Regions from separate parts of the Buttiauxella sp. 3AFRM03 genome, predicted to be linked through region 1. Evidence: predicted binding sites of a transcription regulator. Region 1 holds the regulator's gene; each other region holds the start of a gene.

Region 1 (7,416 bases):
GCAAGATGAGACTATCGCACAGCGCGTAGAAACGATTGAACTTGGCCCGCTGCATCGCGGATTACCCTGGTTGTGTGCCATCCATCAGCAGCTGTTTCAGGATGTTTTCGACTGGGCAGGCGAGATACGGGATGTTGATATTTCCAAAGGGGAGACACAGTTCTGTCATTTCGAGTACATCGAAAATGAAGGTAACGATCTGATGCAGGAAATGGAGGACGAACATTACCTGGTCGGGCTTTCCAGAACTGAGTTCGTTCAACGCCTGGCACATTTCTATTGTGAGATTAACGTACTTCACCCGTTTTTTGTTGGCAGTGGCCGTGCGCAGCGCGTTTTCTTCGAGCAGTTAGCGATTCATGCCGGTTATGTTCTGGACTGGAAGGACGTTGCTCCGCAAGCCTGGCAAGAAGCCAATCAGGCTGGTGCGCTGGGTGAGCTGGCAGCGCTGACGGAGATTTTCACTAAAGTGGTGAGTGAAGCGTGCGAAAGCGAATAGAATAGCGCGGTTCTTTTTACTCCGGAGCCGCGATGCTACTGCTTATCGACAATTACGACTCATTCACCTGGAACCTTTATCAGTACTTTTGCGAATTAGGCGCGGAAGTAGTGGTGAAACGTAACGATGAGCTGACCCTTTCTGAAATCAGCGCGTTGGTACCTGAAAAACTGGTTATCTCTCCCGGACCTTGCACGCCAACTGAAGCGGGCATATCCCTTGCGGCGATTACTCACTTCGCCGGAAAGCTACCGATCCTCGGCGTTTGCCTTGGACACCAGGCGATTGCACAAGCATTTGGTGCAACCATTGTCCGTGCCGAAAAAGTGATGCACGGTAAAACCTCGGCTATCACCCATAACAATACTGGTGTTTTCAGCGGCCTGAACAACCCTCTGACCGTGACGCGTTATCACTCTTTGGTTATCGACCCGCCATCGTTACCTGAGTGTTTTGAAGTGACAGCGTGGACGGATAAACAAGAAATTATGGGTATTCGTCATCGCGAACTGGCGCTGGAGGGTGTGCAGTTTCACCCGGAAAGTATTCTCAGCGAGCAGGGGCATCAACTGTTAGCCAATTTCCTGAAGTATTGATTTTTTATTGCCAATAAATGATTTTTTATGCATATTTCATGATTATATTTTCACGTGTCTCTCATGAAGTTTTTATGCGTAAAAAGGGGATAGGCAATAAATGGCAACTGAACAATCCGCAATTACCCGCGCAACTTTCGATGAAGTGATTCTGCCGATTTATGCACCGGCTGAATTTATCCCGGTAAAAGGTCAGGGAAGCCGCGTTTGGGATCAACAAGGGAAAGAGTATGTTGATTTCGCGGGCGGCATCGCAGTCACGGCGCTGGGCCACTGCCATCCCACGCTTGTGGAAGCGTTAAAAAGCCAGGGCGAAAAGCTATGGCATACCAGCAATGTTTTCACCAACGAACCTGCGTTGCGCCTCGGGCGTAAGCTGATTGATGCCACTTTTGCTGAGCGCGTGCTGTTTATGAACTCCGGCACTGAAGCGAATGAAACCGCCTTTAAACTGGCGCGTTATTACGCTTCTACACGCCATAGCCCTTACAAAACCAAAATTATCGCCTTCCATAACGCCTTCCACGGTCGCTCGCTGTTTACCGTTTCTGTTGGTGGCCAGCCAAAATATTCCGACGGATTTGGCCCGAAACCCGCCGATATTATCCATGTCCCGTTTAACGATTTACATGCAGTAAAAGCGGTGATGGACGATCACACCTGCGCGGTGGTGGTGGAGCCAATTCAGGGCGAGGGCGGCGTAACGGCGGCGACACCAGAATTCCTGCAAGGCTTGCGTGCCTTGTGCGATGAGCACAAAGCGTTGTTGGTATTCGATGAAGTTCAGTGCGGCATGGGGCGTATCGGCGAGTTGTTCGCGTATATGCATTACGGCGTGACGCCAGATATTTTGACCAGCGCTAAAGCGCTCGGCGGCGGTTTCCCGGTAAGCGTTATGCTGACGACGCAGGAAATCGCTTCTGCATTCCATGTCGGCACCCACGGTTCCACTTACGGCGGAAACCCGCTGGCGTGTGCGGTGGCAGGGGCAGCATTTGATGTTATCAACACGCCGGAAGTGTTGAATGGCGTTACGGAAAAACGCCAGCTGTTCGTCAAGCATTTGCAGCACATTGACGAGCAGTTTGATGTGTTCAGCGATATTCGCGGTATGGGTTTGCTGATTGGCGCTGAGCTGAAACCGCAATACCAAGGCCGTGCACGTGAATTCCTGCATGCCGCTGCTCAGGAAGGGGTGATGGTGTTGAATGCCGGTCCTGATGTTATGCGCTTCGCGCCAGCCTTGATTGTTGAAAATGCCGATATTGATGAAGGTATGGCGCGCTTTGCAAAAGCAGTGGCGAAGATCGTTAACGGATAGTCGTTAATCCGACCGCCGCAAGCGGTTCAGCCAGATACCATGATGTGGCCGCTGACGCCATGCAACCGAAGAAATAGTGTGCATGGTGCTGAGGTGGCCCAAAATCCGCTGTAAATGTTGTTCCATCGTGCTCAATGGCCCACTCGGAAGCCCTTCCAGTGGGTCAAGAATATTCGCATCCTGGGTTTCGCCAGGCCCATCATATTGCAGCCGCTGCTGGCATCGTTGCAGCGCAATTTCACACGACTGCAAATAGCGCTGGGCTAAATCCGGTGTCAGCATGTTGTGCTCGCGCGCAAGCGTAGTCATGGCGTTGATGTGCTCGACAATAAACTGGCTGTGCGTCACCCACAATTTCATATCTGCCAGGTAATGCGAGTTAAAACCGGGTTCCTGCATCGCCTGATTCAGTGAGTTAAACAGCGCATTATGGGCTTGATTGACCTTCATTCGTTGCCAGGCTAGCGGCGTGGGTTCGGGATCGTTGCTCAGAATCAGGCGAATCGCGTCCTGGTCTTTTTCAAGCGCGTCGTGGGCGTTCTGGCGCAACAAACCGCTTTGCCACTGCGGCCACAGCCAAACCATGCCACCGAAGGCAATCAAACAGCCGAGCAGAGTATCAATCAAGCGCGGGACGATAAATTGCTCGGCGCTGAGTGTGAGCAGTTGCAGGGTATATACCGCCGTCACGGTAAAACCAATCGTCGCCCAGCCATAGCTCTGGCGAATAAACAAATAGCTGACCAGCGTAATGACCAGCATCGCGGCCAGGGCAATGCTTTGTGGGAAGTGAAAGTGCAGGGCGATACCCGCAATAGCCAGGCCAGCAATGGTCCCTGCCGAACGGTGAAGAATGCGCACCCGCGTGGCACCGTAGCCGTTTTGCGTAACGAACATCACCGTCATTAAAATCCAGTAGGGTTTCGGCAGATGTAAAAATGCCCCGAAAAGACTGGCGATGGTTAGCATTACGCCTAGTCGGGCGGCGTTGCGCAGGGCGGCAGATTTCAACGACAAATAGCTTTTCAGTGCTGCCCACAGCGGTAAACGGCGCTGCCGGTCTTCCATTAAATCACGGGCGTACAGAGGGCGTTGGATGCGCAGCACGCGGGCGATACGGCTGAAGTGATAATGACAAAACTGCCCAACCGGGTTGTCCGGATTCTGGCGAGCAATTTTCTCGAGGGCTTCAATTTGTTTCTCCATCGTAAAACGCTGTGGGTAACGATGGTAGAGAATGTCATCGGCCAATACGCGCAAGCGTGCCGCAATGGTCTGCGCATTCCAGCGAATAACCGCTTCTGCATGGCTTTTCGCGACAAGTTTTTGCACCTCGGCAGGCTGGTGCAAACTGACGGAGATGTGCTCCTGCAAATCTAACGCTATCTGAAAAGAGCGTAACAAATGTTTGTAACCGTTCTGCTGATTCGCCGACAGCATATGCAGCTGTTGGTAGCAGATGGTGATCAGGTCTACGGCTTTTTGCTGGCGAGCCAGCAGTGGAGGCAGCGCTGTTTCGGGATCAGCATGTTGTGTCAGCATGCCGTATTTGGCTTCACAGTACTCCGCCAATTGGCGATAGAGCAGGCTTAACGTTTCGCGCAGCGGCTGCTCACGCCACATCCAGAACCAAAACCAGTTAAAGACTCCGTACCAAATCGTGCCGGAGACATATAACACCATCGGCTTCCAGATAGGCATATTGCCGGCCATGCTTAGCGTAAAGATGGCCGCAATCAGCGATGCCGGAAGCAAACGTGCGTGCAGGGCGCTGATTTCAGCGGTGACGCCTAACAAGAGCGCCATCACCATAAGAATGATGGGCAATGGGACCGCGGTGTAGAGCAGCAAAAGCTGCATGATTAAACTGCTGGTCGCAAAAAGAGTGCCGCCAACAATCAGGCGTTTAAAAAAACGCTTATGGGGTGTATCCAGACCAGCAATGTTGCAACAAGCGGGCACTAACGAGAAAAGCAGACCTAACTGCAAATTCCCCAGTAGTAAACCGATCCCCACAGGAAGGCACAGCACCAGCGTTTGCCGCAGTGCATAGTTAACTTCAGGGTGATAGATTAATCTTCTCCACATATGCTTGTCATACTTTGTGTTGCAGGTGTTTGGATTTTAAAGACAAAAAAAGGCGTGTCCATAAAGCAACACGCCTTTTTTGAAACGGAAATTAACGAGTGCCGTAAACGACGATCGTTTTGCCGTGAGCGGAGATCAGGTTCTGATCTTCCAGCATTTTCAAGATACGACCGACAGTTTCACGAGAACAACCGACGATCTGACCAATTTCCTGACGGGTAATTTTAATCTGCATACCGTCTGGGTGAGTCATTGCATCAGGCTGTTTTGCCAGGTTCAACAGTGTCTGCGCGATACGACCAGTCACATCGAGGAATGCCAGGTTACCGACTTTCTCAGAAGTGACTTGCAGACGACGAGCCATCTGGGAAGAAAGACGCATCAGAATGTCTGGGTTTACCTGGATCAGCTGGCGGAATTTTTTATAGGAAATTTCAGCCACTTCACAGGCAGATTTAGCACGGACCCAGGCACTACGTTCCTGGCCTTCTTCGAACAGCCCTAACTCACCAATAAAGTCGCCCTGATTCAGATAGGAGAGGATCATTTCCTTGCCCTCTTCATCTTTGATCAGAACAGCTACAGAGCCCTTGACGATGTAATACAGCGTCTCTGCTTTTTCACCCTGGTGGATCAGTGTGCTCTTCGATGGATACTTATGAATGTGGCAATGGGACAAGAACCATTCGAGAGTCGGGTCTGTTTGCGGTTTGCCAAGCACCATGCGCGGTTATCCTCTGTTTATAACTGGCTACCAACGACAGGACGCTAAACATCCTGTCTGGCGTTGCAAGTATTAGAATATTCCCCACTTTGGGGAGATGGCATGCAAGTCATTCTTGCTGCCTGTAATTAGTGACGTCCTTTGCATCTATGCATTACGTCAATGTATCAATGTAGCATCCGGATTGTTTTAGCATAGCTTTTGGCAGGTGTCTCCTATTGTCTCGTTTCAGCATGACGTAGGTCGCCTTCCGTTGCCAGTTTTGCTGCATCCGCGTACTCTGGAAGGTAATTTTTTCAATGGGAGAAGCAACATGCAGGCACGTGTGAAATGGGTTGAAGGGTTAACTTTCCTTGGTGAATCCGCTTCAGGACACCAGATTCTGATGGACGGTAATTCTGGCGATAAAGCACCGAGCCCGATGGAAATGGTACTGATGGCTGCCGGGGGTTGCAGTGCAATCGACGTGGTTTCTATTTTGCAAAAAGGCCGCTACGACGTCACCGACTGCGAAGTGAAATTGACCTCTGAGCGTCGCGAAGAAGCTCCTCGTCTTTTTACTCACATCAACCTGCATTTCATCGTGACAGGCAAAGAGCTAAAAGATAACGCGGTTTCCCGCGCGGTTGATTTATCTGCTGAGAAGTATTGCTCTGTTGCACTGATGCTGGAAAAAGCCGTAAATATCACGCACAGCTACGAAGTCATTGAAGGCTAGTGTGCAAAACAGGGCGGTTACTCGCCGCCCTGATTATTGATATTTCGTCCTTCCGCCAGACGCTTCACTAACGGCGTCATGATCAATTCCATCGCCAGCCCCATTTTGCCGCCCGGTACCACTATTGTATTGATGTGGGAAATGAATGAGCCTTGCAACATGGCGAGCAAGTAGGGGAAATCGATGTCATCCAACCCGCGAAAATGAATCACCACAAAACTTTCATCCAGCGATGGAATTCCGCGTGCAGCAAACGGGTTAGAGGTATCGACAGTCGGGACACGCTGGAAGTTAATGTGCGTGCGTGAAAATTGTGGCGTGATGTAATTGATGTAGTCGTCCATTGAGCGCACCACTGAATCCATCACCGCTTCCCGGGAATGCCCACGTTCGCTGGTATCACGCACCAGTTTTTGAATCCATTCCAGGTTGACAATCGGCACTACGCCAACCAGCAAGTCGACGGCATTCGCCACATCGTGCTGTGGGGTGACGACTCCACCGTGCAATCCTTCATAGAACAACACATCGGTCGGTTCAGGCAGCGATTGCCACGGTGTAAACGTCCCAGGAATTTGGTTCCAGGGGACGGCTTCGTCATAGGTATGAAGATACTTACGCGATTTACCTTGCCCGGTTTTTCCGTACTCGATAAACGTTTGTTCCAGCAGGCCGAAGTCATTCGCTTCCGGACCGAAGTAACTGATATGGCGGCCTAAGTCGCGTGCTTTACGAATAGCCATATCCATTTCAGGACGCGTGAAACGATGGAAGCTGTCACCTTCAACTTCGGCAGCGCGCAGGTTGAGTTGCTGGAATATTTTGCGGAAGGCAAGGCTGGTGGTGGTCGTTCCCGCGCCGCTGGAACCTGTTACGGCAATAACCGGATGTTTGGCTGACATAAGGCAACAACTCCATGGGTAATCACAAGTGTGTGTTCGTAAGGGCTGGCCCTCACCCTAACCCTCTCCCCCTGGAGAGGAGACTGTCCGGATTTCGCTTTGGTTCTTCCCCTTCTCCCTCAGGGATAGGGCCAGGGTGAGGGTGGTTTTACTATGCAGTATAGAATAAACGCTTAGCCGCGAAGCTGCCCGCGAGCCATGATATTCACCGTTTCGTGAAGCTCCGACCATACCAGCACAGCCTCGCCACTTTGTAGCTGGCGCTTAACATCGGCCACTTTTTGCTCCAGCGAACGCTCTTGTTCACCATAATCGGTACCTTCACGTAATACAAAGGATTCAATCAGATTATCAAGCGTTTCGGGGGGGAGATCTTGCCAGGGAATCATCATAATGACGGGTCCAAAAATTTAGACAACCACTGCGGGATGCGTTGCTCGAGCCACATTTCCGGACGCCGTAGCGTGCCACCAACAAATCCAACATGCCCACCATAGCGCGTCAGTTGATACTCAATATTGGCAGGCAGTATCGCTGTGTCGGGGATCACATGGTGATCCATAAACGG
Region 2 (7,416 bases), 680 kb from region 1:
TGCGATAGAACAACAGGATCTCAGGATGCTGCGCTTTCAGGCGCAGGTACTGCTGCATCATCGGGGTGTGGCTGTCGAGGTTTTCCGTAGTAGTCATTTGATTTTATTAACCAACTTCACGATAAAATGAAGAAACGATCCTGAGTGTCATATCCAGGATCGAGGATGGGGCAAAGCGTATCACAATGGGGGTGGGGGTTAACATCTTATCGAAAAGGTTACGAGGCGGATCGAAAACTCGTATTTATAAAATCCCAGCCTGGTGGAAATCGTGCAGGTTAATCGCGCCGACCAGTTGACCGTTTTCATCGACTACGGGGGCCGCGCTAATGCGTTTTTTCATGAGCATTTCTTTAGCTTCAGTTGCACGTGTTTCAGTCTGTAGTACGGAGCAGTGAGTGGTCATTGCATCGCAAATGACAGCTTCAAGTTGACCGCCTTCCACCAGCCAACGGCGTAGATCGCCATCGGTGAATACCCCCACAACCTGTTGATGTGTGTTGGTCACGCATACCAGGCCAAGACCGGTGCGGCTCAGTTCGAGTAAGGCGTCCATGACCGTTGCGATGTCAGCGATGACCGGGAGCTGTTTTCCAGTGCGCATCAAGTGATGCACCCGGTTTAACAAGCGTGCCCCTAAAGCCCCCGCAGGGTGAGAGCGGGCGAAATCTTCTTCATTAAAACCGCGCTCCTGCATGACCGCCATGGCAAGTGCATCACCCATCATTAGTGTGTTAACCGCGCTTGACGTTGGGGCGAGGCGCATAGGGCAGGCTTCGCGTTCAACGGAGATGTCGAGTATTGCAAGTGCAGCTTTGGCGAGTGGAGAGTCTGATTTACCTGTTATAGCAATTAAGGTGACAGCTTTTTCCTGGAGGCGCGGGATGATTAAGTCCAGTTCTTTGGCGGTGCCAGAATAGGAGATGAACAGCATGATATCGCGGCTCTCGATCATCCCTAAATCGCCATGAAGAGCTTCAGCAGGATGAACGAAGAAAGCGGGAGTACCGGTGCTGGCAAGCGTGGCGGCTATTTTTTTACCAATATGCCCGGATTTACCCATACCTGAGACAATCACTTTACCTTCGCAGGCAAGCACCGCACGAGCTGCGTTAACAAATTGTTCGCCCAGTCTGTCAGATAAACGGCTGGCTTCGTACAGTTCTAACTCCAGTGTTTCTCGCGCGATGAGTATCATTCGTTCAGTCATGTTTTTCCTCTGTGATAATCACGTTGATTCCCTTTTCCTGCAAAGCCGTCAAAAACTCCTCGCTGATGCCGCTGTCGGTAATAATGGTGTGGACACTGTCCAGCCCACAAACAATGTTCGGGCTTTTGCGACCAAATTTTGATGAGTCAGCCATTAAAATCACCTGACGCGCTGCGTTGCACATCGCTTTACTGACGGTGTAAACCTCATTAAATGTGGTAACACCGGCATTCAGATCGATGCCATCGGTGCCCATAAAAAGTTTATCGAAGCTGAATTGTTCAAAAGCGGTTTCGGCCAGTTGGCCATGGAAAGAGGCTGATTTTTTGCGGAAGGTGCCGCCAGGCATCAGGATAGTTTGCTCGTTATCCAGTTCTGAAAGCGCATTAACAATATGCAGGCTGTTGGTCATGACGGTGATGTTATTAAAGCGCTGTAATAACGGAACCATTTGCAGCACCGTGCTACCGGCATCAAGAATAATCGAATCACCATCATGGATGAATGTTACTGCCACATCCGCGATTTGTTGTTTTTTATGAGTGTTGATTAAGGTCTTGTGGTCAATGGGGGGATCCGGTTCGTCCTTGTTCAGTACTACGCCGCCATAGGTACGGATAACCGTGCCTGCGTTTTCCAGCAGAACTAGATCTTTACGGATCGTGGTACCGGTGGTGGCAAAATATTGAGCGAGATCGTCAACAGAACTTTTCCCTTGTTTTTGCAGATACTCCAGGATTGCGGCCTGCCGATGGCGTGGTTTCATAAGCTCTTATTACCTTGCGCTAAATTTTAGTTTGATAATTTCGCAAGCAATAAGCGTTCGAAACGAAATTATCCATGTTTCATTTTAATCGCTAATGATAGAGCATTCTGACAGTTTTGATCATGGGGGAAGATCACATCAGGTTGCAATTCCTTTCGATTTATCCCATGTAGTTGTGACAACGGTAAGGGTCTGGCAAAAATAGTGATGCCTTTCATCATCAAACTGTCACAGATGTTTTGTTGTTCATCGAATGCCAGTGCAATGACCACCCGAGGCTTAAAACGCTCGCCAGAACGCCCGATACCTACGGCTCCTTTCTGGCATAACTGGTCGAATGCACGATTGAAATGGCGTATTTGCCAGCCACCCAAAACCAGTTGGCTCAGCCAGGCGATTACAGCGATTGCGATGAGTGCGTTAATCATAGATTTCTCTCGTTAGGGAGGTGAATAGCGCGTTTGCAGTCATACGGCTATCCACCCGTGGGTTTAAAACATCACCTGCCCGCCGGTAATGTTGATTGATTGCCCGGTGCAGTACGATGCTTTATCACTGGCATAAAACAGCAGCGTATTCAGCACATCCTGATAGTCGCAGCCACGCTTGAGCGGGACTTTGTCGATGTAATATTGCTCGACTTCATCCGCCGCAATGCCCAGTTTCTCGGCATATTGCGGGAGTAATGATTGAAACATTGGCGATTTCAACAGGTTGCCCAGCATCAAGGCATGCACGGTAATGCCGTACTCTGCTAAATCCAGTGCCAGTGATTGTGTCAGCCCTACGCCGCCGAACTTTGCCGCGCTGTAGCCGGAATTATGTTTGCTGCCCACTTTCCCGGATTTAGAGTTAATTTGGATGATGCGGCCATGTACGCCGTCGCGGATCATCAAGGCTGAAAACGCTTTGGCGCACAGAAAATATCCCACCAGATTGACCTGCAACGAACGGTCAAAATCGCCCAACGCGAAATCACCAATAAATGCCGCTTTGGCAATTCCGGCGCTATAGACCAGCAAATTCACCTGGCCGAAAATCTCGTCTACTCCGTTGGCGAGCGCGGTTACGCTCTGTTCGCTGGTGGCATCAGCGCCAAATCCCCAGGCCATGCCAGCACCGTACTGGTCGTTAATTTCCTGGGCGACGCGGGCCGCTTTTTCGCTTTGGATATCTACCACGGCAATTTTATAACCTTCCTTCGCAAGCCCATGGGCGAGAAACGCTCCGAGGGTTTGTCCTCCCCCAATGACAACGGCAACTTGGTTCATGCTCTACTCCTTTAATGTGCTTAGACTAAAAACTTCAACTGGCAGCCCGTTTCAATGTTGTGAGGTAGTGGCCCGTTAACATGGACGGTACCCGGGTATTCCGCCTGCGCTTCACCGTCGAAACGCAGGGTGATATGCCCCAGTTCCTGTAAATTTTGTTGAGCGACGTCGCCAACTGCGGTGACATCGTAATGCTGCCCGTTCAGTTCAAAACCGATACCGGGTTCAAGCGTGCCGCTCAATGCGCCGTGGCAGTGAATAAAACAGAAGTCCTGAATATCTGCTGGCGCGCCTTCGCTAAAAGTGATCAGCATGTTGTCATCCAGCGCTTCGCGGGCGGACTGGCCGATGTACGTGATAGTCGTTTGATAAATAGTTCGCATAATCCACCTTATTGATAGATAAAGCCGGACACGAGCCAGGCGATGAGCACGGTTGGCGCGCCCGTTAAAAAGCGGCCGACTAATACCGATGGCACGCCGACGCGCACCGTGTCTTGTCGGGCTTCAGCCAGAGAGAGGCCCACCGGGATGAAGTCACAGGCTGCTTGCGCATTGATGGCAAACAGCGCGGGGAGCGCCAGATGTGGTGGAATGTGACCGAGGCCAATTTGTACGCCAATCAGCACCCCGATAACCTGTGCGATAACCGCCCCAGGGCCGAGGAAAGGTGAGAGCAGCGGGAATGAACAAATCAGCGCCAGGGTTATCAGTCCGACGGGATTGTTGGCCAGCGGAGCCAGGCCGTGAGCAATCCAGTCGCCTAATCCTGAAGCCATGATGATGCCGATAAGCGCCGAGACAAACGCCATAAACGGCAGGATGGTTTTTAACACGGTATCGATGGTGTCGCGCCCGGCCTGAAACAGCACCGCTACGGCAGAGCCCATGCCCATGCCGACTTTTGCCAGCAATCCATCGCTTTGTTCCGTTATTTTCTTACTGGTGTCGTACTCACGAACCGGCGTTTTCGCGACGGACTGCGTTTCATCTGCTTGCCAGCTAATGTTTTCTTCGCGCACACCGGAAACGTAAATATCTTCAACGATGTACTGCGCCATTGGCCCGGACTTGCCGGTGGCATGGATATTAATGGTCGGGATGCGGCGTTTCGGGTACAACCCGCAGCGTAATGTTCCGCCACAGTCGATCACCGCCACAGCGATTTCTGCTTCCGGCGGCTCGCCTTCTTTAAAGCCGTCTACTGCTTCCCAGCCCGTCATTTCACTGAGTTTGTCGATAATCGCCGGGCGAGTCCCTGCGGTGATGTAGACGATTTTTTTTCCGGGTTCGACCGGCAGAATCAGCGGGCCGCCCCAGCCGCCCTGGCCTTTCTCAATACGAATAAGTTGCGTCATGATTTTTCCTTAAAGTCGCACCTGGCGTTCCAGTTCGATACCCATTTTCTTCTCGAAGATCGAGGTCGTGAGGTCGGTTATCCAGCCACGGAAGAAGTTAGTGATCAGACCGACAAGCAGGTAACTCACCGCGAGTGGACCCAGCGGCAAACCAAGTGTGGTCAGCCCGCTGGCGATCCCGAGGTACACAAATAGCTCGCCAGGATTGATGTGAGGGAAAAGGCCATTCATTGAGTGGCAACTGTATGAAGCGGCGGCGTAATAGCTCGGTTTGTATTTCTCCGGCATAAAGCGCCCCAGGCTTAGCGTCATCGGGTTGCAGAACACAAACGTACCGATGCAAGGCAGTAACAGGTAGCGGGAAACCGGGTTTCCGGCGCAGCGCTGCGCCATTCGTTCGATGCGATGCTGGCCGATGAAATTAATTAACGCGTTCATTATCACCAGCAGGCTTATTAGCAGCGGAAGAATACCGGTCACCATGCCGGTAAAAACTTCTCCCCCTTTTTGAAACAGGCCAATAAACCATTCAGCTCCATGGGTAATCATGTCGATCATTGTTATCTCCTGAAGGGTAAATGCTCACTCTGCGGTCAGTGGCAGCTCATAATAATCACTTTGAAACCTTCATGTATGTTATTTAGATCTCATTGTGAAACATAAATCTGTTAATTTGAAAGGTAATTTAATTTTAAATGGAAAATTTAATGGTGAACTGAAAGGAGTTAGAAAGGGGGATCCCTGATTATTGATTTTGATTTACCATAAGGAATACACATTCGTCGTCAGTCATATGGATATCCCTCACATGCGTTACTCCGTCGCGTTACTTCCACTTATCGTTTTGCTTGCTGCCTGTAGCAGTAAACCAAAAACTGAAACTTCGCCTCAGCAAGCTGGCGCGCCTTCAGGGGGGTTCTTGCTGCAACCGCAGCATGATGTGTTTATGCAGACGGGGGATTTTGCCAACAATCCTGAAGCCGAAAAATTCATCAATAAAATGGTGAGTGAGCATGGCTTTGACCGCCAGCAATTGCATGAAGTGTTATCTCAGGCCAAACGGCTGGATTACGTGCTGCGTTTAATGGACCAGCAGGCACCTACTACTGCACCACCTCCGGGCCCAAATGGGGCGTGGTTGCGTTATCGCGGCAAATTTATCACCCCAGATAACGTGCAAAATGGCGTGGCTTTCTGGAATCAATACGATAGTGCGCTGAAACGCGCTTTCCAGGTTTACGGCGTGCCACCAGAAATTATTGTTGGGATTATCGGCGTGGAAACTCGCTGGGGCCGCGTGATGGGTAAAACACGCATCATCGATGCGCTGGCGACCTTATCCTTTGCTTATCCACGCCGTGCGCAATACTTCTCTGGCGAACTGGAAACCTTCCTGTTGATGGCGCGTAACGAAGGTGATGATCCGCTGGCACTGAAAGGTTCATTTGCCGGGGCGATGGGTTACGGCCAGTTTATGCCTTCGTCGTTCAAAGAGTACGCGGTTGATTTCAACGGCGACGGTCATGTGAATTTGTGGGATCCCGAAGATGCGATTGGCAGCGTGGCAAACTATTTCAAAGGCCACGGTTGGGTGAAAGGGGATTTGGTGGCGGTGCCAGCTAACGGCCAGGTACCGGGGTTAGCCAACGGCTTTAAGACCAAGTATTCCGTTTCCGCGCTGGCGCAATCCGGTCTGAGCCCAACGGCTTCTCTGGGTAACCACCAGGAAGCCAGTTTACTGCGCCTGGATATGGGCGATCGTTACCAGTACTGGTACGGTCTGCCAAACTTCTACACCATCACCCGTTACAACCACAGCACGCATTACGCAATGGCGGTATGGCAGTTAGGCCTGGCTGTTGCGCAGGCTCGCGTTCAGTAATCTTTACCCCGCCTTGTTCTGAGGCGGGGTTCTTTCTCCAGCACTTCCCATGAAGGTTTTTCCCGATCGTCGATCAGGAATTTACATCGTCATCAATTTATTTTATGTTATGTTATAACAAATCAAATTGAAGGCTTTTTCCCGCAATGAATCCTTTACGGACACTTTTCACCGTGGCGGCATCAGCCCGGTTTTGTGCAGTCTTAATGCTGCTCGCCGGTTTATGGCTGGCTATTCGCTGGGCGATTGCACTGCCATGATCTCGTTGAATCAAGTGGTATTGGGTTATCAGGGAAGGGCGGTGACACCTGCACTTACCGGCCATATTGTGCAAGGCAGCATGACCGCCATTATTGGTGCCAACGGCACCGGGAAATCGACCCTCCTTAAAACATTATTGAAGTTACAGGCACCGGTATCGGGGCAACTGCAGTTTACCGATGGGTGTGCTCCGCGCATTGCGTGGTTGCCGCAACTGGCTGAAATGGAAAGACAGTTTCCTGTCACGGTTTACGATGTGGTGTGTATGGGGGCGTGGCCTGCCCGCAGCCTGTTTTCCGCATTGAAGCGTCAACACCGCCTGCGGATAGCCGATGCCATCGAACGAGTTGGCTTGAGCGCTTACCGCCATCAGCCTATCGAAATGCTTTCTGGCGGCCAGTTTCAGAGAATGCTGTTTGCTCGCTTACTGGTGCAAAATGCGCCGCTGGTGCTGCTCGATGAGCCTTTTACCGGGGTCGATTCGCAAACCAGCGATTTCCTGATGTCGTTAATCTGCCAAATGAATCAGGCGGGCCAAACGGTACTGGCTGTGCTGCATGATAACCAACGTGTTAGCCAGCATTTCCCACAGGTTTTATTGCTTACACAAGATCATTTCCATTGGGGGGACGCTGCTGAAGTGTTACCTCGTTATTCGCAAGTCAGTAA
Region 3 (7,416 bases), 1.3 Mb from region 1:
ATGGCTACGGTTTGCCGCGGCAATGGCGGCACGGCTTAATTCATCGCCCTGCAACTCAAAGCCATGGTCCATTTCATCAAGCAGCAAGGTTTTGATTTCTAAATCGCGTGGGCCAAAGGCATCAGGCAGATAATCGCCAAGCGTGGCGGGTTTACGGCCTGGCAAATTAATGCGTAGTGCTACACCGCTATTCAGCTCGTTCATAAACTGGCGGCAATGGCCACAAGGTGTGTAGTTAACCGTAATGGCGGAGAGTGCTTTTTCACCGCGCATCCACGCGTGAGTAATTGCGCTCTGCTCGGCATGAACGGTCTGCTGCATGGTGGAGCCGAGAAACTCCATATTGCCGCCAAAATAAAGGTTACCGCTTACACCGCGCGCCACAGCGCCGACATAAAACTGTGATAAATCAGCACGTGCACAAGAGGCTGCGAGTGGCAATAAGGCGAAGGCCAATGCATCGTCATCAAGGCCGGTCTGAGCTTTCAGTGATTCTACTTCGGAAGCAATAAACATTGCCGGGAAATGAGAGTCAGTAATCAAGGGTTGCAGTGCGGTTTGCAGTGCAGCCGGGAGTTGTGCGAGAGCAGCCTGAAAACGTGAGCGCATGGAAATTAGCCTCATAACAAGTGATTGACCCGTAGTTTACGGGTCTGTATAGGCTTTATATGTGATCTTCATCTAATTACAAATGCAACGTATGAAATAAAGAATGAAAATGCGCGATCTCTCGCAAGTTTTAACCTACAACGGCCAAAATAACCGGGAACAGGAACGGGGCAATCAGTGAGGTAATGATGCCGCAGATCACCAGCGCCAATGAGCTAAAAGCCCCTTCCTGGTAATCAAGTTCCGCGCAGCGAGCGGTGCCGAGGGCATGAGATGCCGTCCCCATCGCAAGACCACGAGACGCCTTAGTGGTAATGTTCATTAAATTCAAAAGGGTATGACCAAATACGGCACCCAAAATACCGACAAAAATCACACAGACTGCGCTAATCGCCGGGATCCCACCGATACTGCCACCGACTGCCATTGCGATAGGGGTGGTCACTGATTTCGGCAAAATCGAAGCGGCAATTTGCGGAGTTGCCCCCATCAGTAATGCCACCGAAGTACCGGTAATCATCGCCACCATACTGCCAATAAAACAGATAGTGATAATGGATTTCCAGCGCGCGCGAATCTGGTGAAGCTGTTCGTAAAGCGGGAAGGCGAGGGCAACAACGGCCGGTTGCAGCAAGTCATTTAATACTTTACTGCCTTCGAAATAATGTTCGTAAGGGGTACGGGTCAAGACCAGGATTGGGATTATCACAATCATGGAAATCAGCAACGGGTTCAGAACCGGCGATTTATAACGGACAGCAACCTGGCGAGCCAGGAAAAAAGTCGCCAGTGTTAAAGGTAAAGACCACCAAAGATGATGAATCATTTTGTCTCACCCTCGCGCTCGCTCACCACTTTACGCTCGCCATGCATTAACTGGGAACTCCAGCTCACCACCACTAACACCACCAGGGTACTGATAAAACATGAGACCACGACAGGGCCAAATTGTTGTTTTATTACATCGACATACTGCATCACACCTACGCCAATCGGCACAAACAGCAGCGCCATGTTACGAATCAATATTTGGCAACCGGGTTTAACCCATTTGGCAGGGACGATTTGCAGCGACAGCAATACAAACAAAATCAGCATGCCAATAATGCTGCCGGGGATGGTGATAGGAAGCAGTGACGAAATGGCAATACCTGCATATAAGCATATGTAAATTAATATAAATGCCCGCAGGTACTGCCATAGTGTGGTGAGTGAGTTACGCATAGTGATTACCTTTTAGAAAACGCATTCATCATACAATTAAACTCAAAAATGTGCTACCGGTCACATCATGAATTATTAGCATACCAAACATTCCTGTCTGGAACGTTCCAGAAAGTTTTGGGCATTATCACAACACATATTTTGAGGACAAAAAAAGCGGCCCGTAGGCCGCTCTTCAAAGCTGTAATCTTCGCTTAGTTCAAGCGTACCGGCATACCGGAACGGCCCTGAATAGCTTGATCCAATACGGTGCTGTCAACGTCAGGCTGAGCGGTAATCGCGGTCACGTTGTTTTTCAGCGTGATAGGGACAATCTCAGTGGAGTTGAACTGCGCTTCAGTGGTCGACAGTGGGTTATGCACTTCAATGTAGCGCGTACCATCTGGCTCAACGGTGGCTTTAACCGGTTCGTTGATGAACTGAACGCGGGTACCGACCGGCACTTTCTCGAACAGGAATTTGATGTCTTCATTACGCAGACGCACACAACCGTGGCTCACGCGCAGGCCGATACCAAAGTTTGCGTTGGTACCGTGAATTGCATACAGACGACCAATGTACAGTGCATACAGACCCATCGGGTTATCCGGGCCAGCTGGAACAACCGCTGGCAGTGGCGTACCGGCAGCAATATATTCTGCGTGCATTTTCTTCGTTGGCGTCCAGGTTGGGCCCGCTTTCTTACGTTCTACTTTTGTTGTCCAGTTCAGTGGGGTGTCTTTACCCAACTGGCCGATACCGATTGGCAGCACGATAACCGTGTTGGAGCCAGCAGGGTAATAGTAGAGGCGCATTTCAGCACTGTTAATAACAATACCTTCATGGACGGTGTCCGGCAGAATCAGCTGCTGAGGAATATTCAGGATGGTACCAGGCTTTGGCAAATACGGGTCAACACCCGGGTTTGCTTCCAACATGTTGGAAAGACCCATCTGGTAACGTGCTGCGAATTCTTCCAGCGGTGCGGTGCTACCTTCAGGAATGGTGACAACCTGGTTTTGACCAATCAAACGGCTGCCATCAGTAGGCAGAGGATAGGTCACGGCAGAAGCTGTTTTGCTAAAAGACACGACAGCCACAAATGCCAGTAAAATAGTGCGTAGTTTCATATTCATGGTATGCGAATTATTTACGGCCATGCAGGCTAGTTAGTGAAGAAACGGAGCGGTTTAGCCGCGCATTATATGTGCATTCTCGCGACCAGGGAAATCAGATGTGTATTAAATCACATTTTTTTCCATATTGATTATTTTATCGCCAGTGAACAAGCAGGGCGATCTGCACATTGAGTTATGGCATAATGTGCCGGATCTCACATCTTAAAACTTCTTTTACCAGGACATCTCTGTGCTAGTTTCCAGCAACGTCACAATGCAGTTCGGCAGTAAGCCGCTGTTTGAAAATATTTCTGTCAAATTTGGCGGCGGCAACCGTTACGGCTTGATCGGCGCTAACGGTAGCGGCAAGTCTACCTTTATGAAGATCCTCGGTGGCGATTTAGAGCCAACGCTGGGTAACGTTTCACTTGATCCGAACGAACGCCTCGGTAAGTTGCGTCAGGATCAATTCGCCTTTGAAAAATTCACCGTGCTCGACACGGTAATCATGGGCCACGCTGAACTCTGGGAAGTAAAAGAAGAGCGCGACCGCATTTACGCGTTACCAGAGATGAGCGAAGAAGACGGCTACAAAGTGGCTGACCTGGAAGTGTTGTACGGCGAAATGGACGGTTACACCGCTGAAGCACGCGCGGGCGAACTGCTGTTAGGTGTCGGCATTCCTGTAGAACAACATTACGGCCCGATGAGCGAAGTTGCTCCAGGCTGGAAACTGCGTGTGTTGCTGGCGCAGGCACTGTTCTCAAACCCAGAGATTCTGCTGCTTGATGAACCGACGAACAACCTGGACATCGACACCATTCGTTGGCTGGAAACCGTGCTGAACGAACGTAACAGCACCATGATTATCATTTCGCACGACCGTCACTTCCTGAACATGGTGTGTACTCACATGGCGGATCTGGACTACGGCGAACTGCGTGTTTATCCAGGCAACTACGACGAATACATGACGGCAGCAACACAAGTGCGTGAACGCCTGCTGTCTGACAACGCGAAGAAAAAAGCGCAGATTGCAGACCTGCAATCCTTCGTTAGCCGTTTTAGTGCCAACGCCTCTAAATCTCGCCAGGCGACTTCTCGTGCGCGTCAGATTGATAAAATCAAACTCGACGAAGTTAAAGCATCCAGCCGTCAGAACCCGTTCATTCGCTTCGAGCAGGACAAGAAACTGTTCCGTAATGCGCTTGAAGTTGAAGCTATGTCTAAAGGCTTTGATAACGGCCCACTGTTCAAAGGCGTTAACATGCTGCTGGAAGTGGGTGAAAAACTGGCGATTCTGGGTACCAACGGCGTGGGTAAAACCACTCTGCTTAAAACCCTGGTTGCTGAACTGTCTCCAGACGCAGGTACTGTGAAGTGGTCTGAGAATGTGCAAATCGGCTATTACGCACAGGATCACGAATACGAATTCGAAAATGACCTGACGGTGTTCGACTGGATGAGCCAGTGGATGCAGGAAGGCGACGACGAGCAAGCGGTGCGCAGCATTCTTGGCCGTCTGCTGTTCAGCCAGGATGACATCAAAAAGCCTGCTAAAGTGCTTTCCGGTGGTGAAAAAGGCCGCATGTTGTTTGGTAAGTTAATGATGGAACGCCCGAACGTTCTGGTGATGGATGAACCTACCAACCACCTGGATATGGAATCTATCGAGTCGCTGAACATGGCGCTGGAGATGTACCCAGGAACGCTGATCTTCGTTTCTCACGACCGTGAGTTTGTTAGCTCGCTGGCAACGCGTGTGATTGAGATTACCCCAGAGCGTGTGATTGACTTTACCGGCGGGTACGAAGATTACCTGCGCAGTAAAGGTATTGACGGTTAATTTAGTTTTGTAGGGTGGATAAGCGCTAGCGTCATCCACCATTTGCACCTGATTGTCGGATGACGCTGCGCTTATCCGACCTACGAAATAGCTTCGTCAGCAGTTTTAAACCGCCTTTCGGCGGTTTTTTTATATCTTAAATCTTCAATAAATCCTGCTCAATGCCATCAACAACCAAACGGCGTTTTTCCCCAGCAGGAAGCGTCAACTTCATCTCGCTCCATGCCGGTTGATAATCCCCTTTACGGCTAAACGACACATGAATCTCATCTGCCGTACAGCGAATTTCCCAGCTCAGCCACAACGCATTACCTTGCTGATAACCCCATGACTCGCCGTCGTCTTCAAACAGGCTGCCGTGTGAAACGCCAGTCCCTTGCAACGGATACACTTTCAACTCGCGCACATTATCAGCGCTCGCTAACACATGCGTAATGCGTGCAGAGTGCGGCAGGGCAGCACCGGCGCGCACCAGCAGCGGCAGGCGTTCGAGCGGAGCATCAACCACAATTGTCTGGCCGCCGCTATACCACTGGCCGGTGTAGTAATCGTACCAACCCGCGCCGTTTTCTGGCAGCCAGATTTCGCGCTCGCGTTGGCCTTCTTCCACCACACTTGCGACCAGCAAATCACGGCCCAGCATAAAGTCATCACACTCTTCGAAGGTTTTCGCGTCGTGCTCATGATCAAGGAAGGTGGAGCGCAGCATCGGTTCGTCGTCAGCATGGGCTTGCCACAGCAGCGTGTAGAAATACGGTAGCAGGCGATAGCGTGTTTCAATCGCGCTACGGATTGCCGGAGTCACACTTGCGTACATCCACGGCTCGTTGACAGTCTGGTCATCATTCCATGAGTGAATGGTGAAGCGCGGGTGCATCACGCCATTTTGTACCCAACGGACAAACAGCTCGGCATCTGGTTTGTCGCCAGAGAAACCGCCGACGTCATGCCCGACGTTATACAAACCTGACAGGCTCATGCCCACGCCCATACGAGTGTTGTAGCGCAGCGTATTCCAGTTGGTGCGGTTATCGCCGCTCCAGGTTTGCACGTAACGCTGCATCCCGGCGCAACCTGAACGCGAAATCAAATACGGGCGTTTTTCCGGTGCAAAGGCTTGTTGTGCTTCGAGCGAGGCACGCATCATCAACAGCGGCATGACCGGGCGAATATTTTTGATGGCGATTTCCTGGCCAAAGCCGTAGCAACGCGCTTCGCCATCCCACACTTCGTATTCGTTGTTATCGTTCCAGGTGGAGTCGATACCCATTTCCAGCAGTTGCGTAGTGACGCCGTTTTGCCACCATTTGACCGTTGCCGGGTTGGTGAAATCGAGGTGTGAACCTTCATCGTCCCAGAAGACCGAGCGTTCCGGGCTATCTTGCTCGGAATCTTTAATAAACAGACCTTGCTCAACCACTTCCTGATAACGAGGGTGATCCTGCAACAGGCACGGCTTAATGTTCGCCGCCAGTTTGATGCCCGCATCGTGGAATGCCTGGCTCATCACTTTTGGTTGCGGCACTTTGTCGTCGTTCCAGTTGAACACATAACGCTTGTTTTTGATGGAAGTGTAGCCCGATGACAACTGGAACGAATCGCATGGGATCGCATGCTCGTTACATAGTTTGATAAAACTCATCAGCTGGTTTTGCGCATCAGGTGCATCGGTGTAATGCATGGTTGAGCCGCTGTAACCGAGGCTCCATTTCGGGCCAAACAGCGTTTTACCGGTCAGGCGCACAAACGCTTTGGTGACATCTAAAACCTGCGGGCCGAGGAACAGGTAATAATCGACATCGCCCGACTCTGCCTGCCAGCGGCGATACGGCAGGTGATAGTTGTCAATTTCGTTACCCAAATCCAGCCAGCAACTGCTCAGGTTGTCGTAAAACATCCCGAAGCTCACATCCGGACGGCGCGTGATGGTAAACGGAATATGCTTGTACAGCGGGTCAGTGGATTCCGCGTTGTAACCCATCGCATCCAGGTTACGCATTTCGTAGCGTTTACCGGTACGCTGCAACGGGCCAGCTTTTTCGCCCAGGCCGTAATAACGTTCTTCTTTGAAGCGGCGCTGATAATGCGCCACGCCATCGCCATGGGCGTTCAGCAGATAAGCGCTGGTTGGGCGGTCGCTTGCCAGCAATTGCCACTGGGAATCCTGATTCAGATATTCCCACTCCAGCCACAGCGGCTGGTGAACAGTGACGCGCAGTTTATCGGTGCTGATGCGCAGAGTGTCATCTAATTCTTCTACCGTGAAACCAGGCAGAGCGAAACCTTGCAGGCTTTCACGGTCGCGGCCTTCCCACGGCACATCACTTTCTGGCGCAATGCTCCAGGTGCGGTTCAGTGCCAGTTTGTTTTCGCGCTTAATCAGCACGCGGAACATGCCTTGCTCCAACACGAACAAATTCAGGCGATGTTTCCCATCCACGCTTAACTCAACGTGGTTGGCATCAGATTTTAATAGTGTCCAGGTTTTCAACGTTTTCATCGTTCACAATCCATCTATCAGGCGCGCTTAGTGCGGCGTTCAGCAATAAAAGAAACCAGGAATACAGCGCCAATCAGGTCAAAGAAGCCCATGGCGATAAACAGCGGGTTGTAGCCAATTTTGTCGGCGGTGACGCCAAT

The links. Region 1 encodes CRP, which controls carbon source genes, mostly activating them, when cyclic AMP is high. Its sites were predicted from a motif close to ATGTGANNNNNNTCACAT; they were not measured.
Region 2: the regulator CRP is predicted to act here: its motif matches at 5,238-5,255, upstream of D8682_RS20475 (PTS glucitol/sorbitol transporter subunit IIC).
Region 3: the regulator CRP is predicted to act here: its motif matches at 3,134-3,151, upstream of D8682_RS23230 (ABC-F family ATPase).

What each region holds. Positions count from the first base shown of each region.
Region 1 covers NZ_CP033076.1:3,396,717-3,404,132, forward strand. The annotation lists gene D8682_RS17205 (putative adenosine monophosphate-protein transferase Fic) at 1-499, shown strand, start outside; gene pabA (aminodeoxychorismate synthase component 2) at 532-1,095, shown strand; gene D8682_RS17215 (aspartate aminotransferase family protein) at 1,196-2,416, shown strand; gene D8682_RS17220 (YccS/YhfK family putative transporter) at 2,420-4,504, opposite strand; gene crp (cAMP-activated global transcriptional regulator CRP) at 4,596-5,228, opposite strand; gene D8682_RS17230 (OsmC family protein) at 5,542-5,946, shown strand; gene D8682_RS17235 (phosphoribulokinase) at 5,964-6,848, opposite strand; gene D8682_RS17240 (YheU family protein) at 7,022-7,240, opposite strand; gene D8682_RS17245 (hydrolase) at 7,237-7,416, opposite strand, start outside.
Region 2 covers NZ_CP033076.1:4,075,656-4,083,071, forward strand. The annotation lists gene mutS (DNA mismatch repair protein MutS) at 1-97, opposite strand, end outside; gene gutQ (arabinose-5-phosphate isomerase GutQ) at 245-1,210, opposite strand; gene D8682_RS20450 (DNA-binding transcriptional repressor) at 1,203-1,976, opposite strand; gene gutM (transcriptional regulator GutM) at 2,045-2,404, opposite strand; gene srlD (sorbitol-6-phosphate dehydrogenase) at 2,468-3,247, opposite strand; gene srlB (PTS glucitol/sorbitol transporter subunit IIA) at 3,268-3,630, opposite strand; gene D8682_RS20470 (PTS glucitol/sorbitol transporter subunit IIB) at 3,639-4,604, opposite strand; gene D8682_RS20475 (PTS glucitol/sorbitol transporter subunit IIC) at 4,614-5,162, opposite strand; gene mltB (lytic murein transglycosylase B) at 5,413-6,486, shown strand; gene D8682_RS20485 (metal ABC transporter ATP-binding protein) at 6,743-7,416, shown strand, end outside.
Region 3 covers NZ_CP033076.1:4,658,989-4,666,404, forward strand. The annotation lists gene cdd (cytidine deaminase) at 1-609, opposite strand, end outside; gene D8682_RS23215 (CidB/LrgB family autolysis modulator) at 740-1,435, opposite strand; gene D8682_RS23220 (CidA/LrgA family protein) at 1,432-1,833, opposite strand; gene ldtB (L,D-transpeptidase) at 2,028-2,948, opposite strand; gene D8682_RS23230 (ABC-F family ATPase) at 3,181-4,776, shown strand; gene D8682_RS23235 (glycoside hydrolase family 31 protein) at 4,913-7,276, opposite strand; gene D8682_RS23240 (MFS transporter) at 7,294-7,416, opposite strand, start outside.